DNA from 2 places in the Mucilaginibacter antarcticus genome. Region 2 is predicted to be linked to the other one. Evidence: riboswitches for the same ligand, from Rfam matches in the RefSeq annotation. Region 2 holds a riboswitch; the other holds the start of a gene.

Region 1 (3,107 bases), on a different contig from region 2:
CTGTCCGGTTTCATCAAAAGCCATTACTACCGTAGCGGCGCCATAGCTTAATATTTTGCGGGCATATTCTTTAAACTTTTCTTCGCCTTCTTTCAGCGAGATAGAGTTAACGATGCCCTTGCCCTGTATACATTTTAAACCAGCCTCAATAACCGTCCATTTTGATGAATCGATCATGATAGGCAGCTTAGAGATATCAGGCTCAGACGCAACCAGGTTGAGGAACTTAACCATCACGGCTTCCGAGTCTATCATACCCTCGTCCATATTGATGTCTATCACCTGCGCGCCGCCTTCTACTTGCTGGCGGGCAACGGTTAGGGCCTCTTCGTAATTCTCGGCCAGTATCAGCTTTGAGAATTTTGGCGAACCGGTAATGTTGGTACGCTCGCCTACGTTTACAAAAATGCTTTCGGGGGTAATGGTAACGGCCTCTAACCCGCTTAGGCGCATAAATGGAGCAACCTCAGGTACGAGGCGCGGCGAATATTTTTCGGCACGCTCGGCAATACATTTGATGTGATCCGGCGTGGTGCCGCAGCAGCCACCAACAATATTTACAAGACCTGATTTTATAAAGTCGTCTACCTGGTGGGCAGTCTCGTGCGGTGTTTCATCATATTGGCCAAACTCGTTTGGTAAGCCTGCGTTTGGATAGGCAGAGATAAACACATTGGCTTTCTCAGACAATTCCTGAATGTGCGGTCGCATCTCTTTAGCGCCTAAAGCGCAATTTAAGCCTACAGACAATAAATTAGCATGGCTTACCGAGTTCCAAAAAGCCTCAACCGTTTGTCCCGAAAGGGTACGGCCCGAAGCATCGGTAATGGTGCCCGATATCATGATAGGTAAATGCTTGCCGCTCTCTTGTGCGTATCTATCAGCAGCAAATAGGGCTGCCTTTGCATTCAACGTATCAAATATAGTTTCTATCAACAACACGTCAGACCCACCATCAACTAATCCACGGATCTGGTCGTAATAGGCATCGGCTAAATTATCAAAGGTAACAGCACGGTAACCCGGGTCGTTCACATCCGGTGATAGTGACGCTGTACGGTTAGTAGGACCAACCGCACCGGCCACAAAACGCGGTTTATTGGGTGTTTTTATATTGTATTCATCTACAACCTCGCGGGCAATACGGGCGCCTTCATAACTCATCTCGTAAGCCAGCTCCTCCAGGTTATAATCGGCCAGCGAAATTATCTGCGTGCTGAAGGTGTTAGTTTCAATGATATCCGCGCCGGCATCCAGGTATTCTGCATGTATGGCTTTAATCACATCCGGGCGCGTAAGGTTAAGCAGGTCGTTATTACCTTGCAGATCGCTCGGGTGATCTTTAAAGCGTTCGCCACGAAAATCTTTCTCGCTTAGCTGGTAACGCTGTATCATGGTACCCATTGCACCATCGATAATGAGTATACGCTTTCTTAATTCTTCTTTAATATCCATTTGCTGAGCTGCTTACTTAGAAAAGTCGGGCGGTGTATCTTGACTTTCACTTATTTGTCTCATGGCCCATGGCTCTACTGAGTAGAATGTAGCACCTTGTATAGTAACAGGTTGCTAAGACATCGCAGGGTCTAATCCCTCCATCTTTCTTTATAAGCAGCGCAAAGATGCGTAATAAGTTGGTAATTAGCAATTCAAATTAACGGGTGGTATCTGGGCGTGCAGCGTAATTCTTCTTACAATTTGGCCTGGTTTAAAATAGCCTTTGGTTGTAAAAACATGGGTTTATTCATTTCATTCATTGCGCAAATTGCTTATTTATTAAAAAGCTAGCTCTTAACTTTAAGTATTTAATTAAAGTACAATTAATCATGAATGTAGATACTCACTTAAGAGCCGTTGCTGCTAATATCAAAGACAGACGCACTGCTATGCGACTGTCGCAAGTGGATATGGCAAAGGAGCTTAACGTTACCCAAAATGCGTACAGCAAAATGGAAATGTCTAAAACCAAACTTACTATTGAACGCCTGTATAAAATTGCCGAAGTATTGGATATCGCCCCCGGCACGTTGCTGTCGACAAACATGGTGTCTATTCATCCGCCCAGTAAAGCAGAGTGAGGCCATCTGTTAACAATCAGACAGTGCATGACGGTTTTTGGATCTGAAATACTCAGATTTGGATAACCGATTTTACACCTGTAAGAGTTCCTGTAATGACTATCCAATTTAAACATACCATATTGTTAATGGCGCTGTCTGTTTTGTCTTTTGGCAATATCGCGACAGCACAAACTAAAAAATACGACATAGCAGCCTTTTTATACCCGGCCTACGTAAACGACGACCCGCGCCTGCGCCCCTTTTGGCCCAAAGGCATTGGCGAATGGGAAACCGTTACCAGCGTGCAGGACCGTTTCCCGGGGTTTTATTGGGACCGCAAGCCTATATGGGGCACCATTAATGAGGCTGACCCGTCTGTAATGGCGATGGAGATAAATGAAGCTACCAAACACGGCGTTAACGTATTCATTTTTGATTGGTACTGGTATGATGGCCGTGCGTTTATGGAGACTACCCTCAACAACGGTTTCCTGAAGGCGGAGAATAAGGACAAAATGAAGTTTTACCTGATGTGGGCCAACCACGATGTGGTAAACACCTGGGATGTACGCCTGAATAAATATAACGAGGACAACGTGATATGGCAGGGGCGTGTAAGCCGCGACGAGTTTGAGAAGATTTGCAAACGCACGATCGAAAAATACTTTAAGCAACCCAACTATTACAAAATAAACGGCAAGCCGGTGTACATGATCTACGATGTGCCCCAGCTGATAAACGGCCTTGGCGGTATGGAACAGGCCGTTGCTGCCTTGCAATGGTTTAAAGACGAAACTAAACGTGCCGGTTTCCCTGGCCTTGAGTTGCAGCTGACCATGTGGGGTATTAACCTAAATTACAGCGGTTTCGACGGCAGCAAGACAGAGCGACCGCAGAATGCCTTTGTTAAAAAGCTGGGCTTTACTAGTTCAACCCATTACCAGTTTGCGCATTTTGTAAATGTTAATGATGATTACCTTAACATTCTGGATAATGTAAAAAAAGAATGGGACCGCAACGACGCCCAGTTTGAGATACCCTACTACC
Region 2 (3,107 bases):
AGCGCACATAAAGCCAAACACGGGTTTAATATGGATAGAGACCCCATCAAACCCGCTATTAAAAATTACAGACATCAAAAAGATCGTCGCAGTAGCAAAACAATACGACGTTAAAGTGGTGTGCGACAATACCTTTGCTACACCGATATGCCAGCAACCATTACGTTTGGGTGCCGACTTGGTAATGCACTCAACCACCAAATATTTTGGAGGCCACAGTGATTTAATGGGTGGTGCGCTGATAACCGCAGATAAGAGCGAATGGTGGCAAAAGATTCGCCAGGTGCAGGAGATGGGCGGCGCTATCCCCTCGCCTATGGACTGTTACTACCTGGTGCGCAGTATTAAAACGTTGCCTTACCGTGTAAAAGGGCATATGCAAAATGCGCAGCTTTTGGCTGAGTTTTTAAATACACATCCGGCTGTAGACCAAGTGCTTTACCCCGGGTTGGCATCGCACCCAAATCATGATATAGCTAAGGATCAAATGACCGGATTTGGTGGTGTGCTATCCTTTTGCGTACAAGGTGACCGCGATGATGCACACCGGGTTATTAACAAGCTAAAACTATTTACCAAAGCTACCAGCCTTGGTGGTGTAGAGAGTTTAATAGAACATCGTGCAACCATAGAAGGGCCTGACACTAAGACTCCGTTTAACCTTTTAAGGGTATCCGTGGGTTTAGAGCATATTGACGATCTAATTGCAGATTTACAGCAGGCGCTGGAAAGCTAAAATTGACAAACTACAGCTGATACTTTTTCGTTTCTTTTCGGCTTGGTCGTTCCGCTGTAGCTTTAAGCTCAAAAAAAATTTGGGTTTATAAAAATTATCCCCTTTATTTGCACCCACAAACGGTAGCAATACCAAATGATCAATTCCTCTTCGTTTAGGTTTTGGTTTATAAAGAAGCGGCGAGAGATTAGGCTCACTGACCCGCTGGCAACCCTCTAAAATTAGAGAAGGTGCCAATTCCTTCCCCGGTAAATATCCCGGGAAATATAAATTAATAACATGAAAAATTTAAAATATCCCGCCTGTTTAAAAAGTTCTGTTAAAGCCACTCATGGCTATGCATTTGCTTGCACATTTATGTGTTACGTGCACTGCTATTGCAAACGCAGTTAACAAGTTATTATTTACCCGAACAATTAAGTAAAACGATAACTGCACCCATCAATAAGGAGCAATTGAACTACCACACAAACAAATGAGCACACAATTATATAAATACGATAAACCTTTTGAGCTGGAGTCGGGCGCTGTTTTGCCCGGGCTGGAATTGGGCTATCATACTTATGGTACGCTCAACGCCGGTAAAGACAACGTAGTGTGGGTATGTCATGCCTTTACTGCAAACTCTGATGTGCTTGACTGGTGGAAGGGTTTATTTGGGATGGGTTACTATTTTAATCCCGAAGATCATTATATCGTGTGTGTTAACATGCTGGGATCGGCTTATGGCTCAAGCGGGCCATTGAGCATTGACCCTGCTACAGGGCAACCTTATTACTTAACCTTTCCGCAGATTACTACGCGCGATATGGTTAAATCACAACAACTAATGGCTAAAGCTATAGGTATTGATAGCATCCAAACTTTAATTGGCGGATCATTAGGCGGGCAACAGGCTTCTGAATGGGCAATTATGGAGCCTGGCTTTATAAAAAACCTCATCCTTATTGCATCTAATGCCAAACACTCCCCCTGGGGCATTGCTTTTAACGAGTCGCAACGCCTGGCCATTGCAGCTGATCCGACTTTTGAGCAGGGCATGCCTGATGGTGGCAGTAAAGGTTTAAAAGCAGCGCGTGCTATGGCGCTGCTCTCCTATCGTGGTTATAAAACCTACGGGATTAGCCAGCATGAGGATAATGAAGATGTAGTAGACAATTACAAAGCCGCAAGCTATCAAAACTACCAGGGCGATAAATTGGTAAAACGTTTTAACGCTTACAGTTATTGGTACCTAACCAAATCAATGGACTCGCACAATGTAGGCCGCAATCGCGAAACCATTGAAAAAGCTTTAAGCGCAATCACCGCGCGTACTTTGGTTGTGGCTATTGACTCCGATCTGTTATTTCCTGTTGAAGAGCAAAAATACCTGGCTAAAAATATTCCCGGAGCTATTTATGCAGAGTTTGATTCCTACTACGGGCACGACGGCTTTTTGATAGAGACAGAAGCGCTAACTAATATCATAACAGCATTTTTTAATACAGCAATAAACGGGCATACAGCCCAAATACACCAAACCGCATAATGAGTAAAAAATTAAATATCGGCCTTTTTGGCTTCGGCGTTGTAGGCCAGGGATTATACGATATCATCAGAACTAAAAACCTAAATATTGAAATTAAGAAGATAGCGATTAAAGACGCCAGTAAAAAACGCACATTACCAGAGCATTATTTTACGACCGATAAAGATGAGCTATTGAATAACCCGGAAATCAACACCATTATTGAGCTGATTAACGATACCGAGGCCGCCTATGAAATCGTATCTACAGCACTTAAGACCGGCAAAAATGTAGTATCGGCCAGTAAAAAAATGATCGCAAAATATCTTGAGGAGCTTATAGCTTTGCAAACAGAGCATGGTACATCATTACTGTATGAAGGGGCGGTTTGTGGTAGTATCCCCATCATCCGTAACCTGGAAGAGTATTATGATAATGAGTTACTGCACTCTATCAGCGGTATCTTCAACGGCTCGTCAAACTATATCCTTTCTAAAGGTTTTTTAGAGAATATGGATTATGACGCCGCATTAAAACAGGCACAGGATCTCGGCTTTGCCGAAACTGACCCGATTAGCGACGTTGGTGGCTTTGATGCTAAATACAAGCTGATTATTGCTGCTGCCCATGCCTATGGAGTGGTGATTGATCCTGACAAGGTATTTAATTTAGGGATTCAGAATTTAGGGGCCAGCGATATTCAATACGCCCGGGAGAAAAACTTAAAAATAAAGTTGGTACCCGTAGCTAAAGAACTGGACGAAGAACACGTTACGCTTTTTGTACTGCCTAAGTTTGTTACGGAAAGCGAGTTTTTATACAATGTGGAGTACGAATACAACGGTGTGACCGTACAAGCCG

Evidence for each region. Region 2 has a riboswitch for S-adenosylmethionine ahead of ACFSYC_RS15495 (homoserine O-acetyltransferase family protein). Riboswitches for the same ligand answer to the same signal wherever they lie in the genome.
Region 1: another riboswitch for S-adenosylmethionine. It lies ahead of metH (methionine synthase); the one in region 2 lies ahead of ACFSYC_RS15495 (homoserine O-acetyltransferase family protein).

The regions. Positions count from the first base shown of each region.
Region 1 covers NZ_JBHUON010000001.1:315,474-318,580, forward strand. Annotated here, with positions in the region: gene metH (methionine synthase) at 1-1,455, opposite strand, end outside; SAM riboswitch class I at 1,503-1,614, opposite strand; gene ACFSYC_RS01355 (helix-turn-helix domain-containing protein) at 1,827-2,078, shown strand; gene ACFSYC_RS01360 (glycosyltransferase WbsX family protein) at 2,174-3,107, shown strand, end outside.
Region 2 covers NZ_JBHUON010000021.1:19,591-22,697, reverse strand. Annotated here, with positions in the region: gene ACFSYC_RS15500 (trans-sulfuration enzyme family protein) at 1-736, shown strand, start outside; SAM riboswitch class I at 900-1,009, shown strand; gene ACFSYC_RS15495 (homoserine O-acetyltransferase family protein) at 1,212-2,267, shown strand; gene ACFSYC_RS15490 (homoserine dehydrogenase) at 2,267-3,107, shown strand, end outside.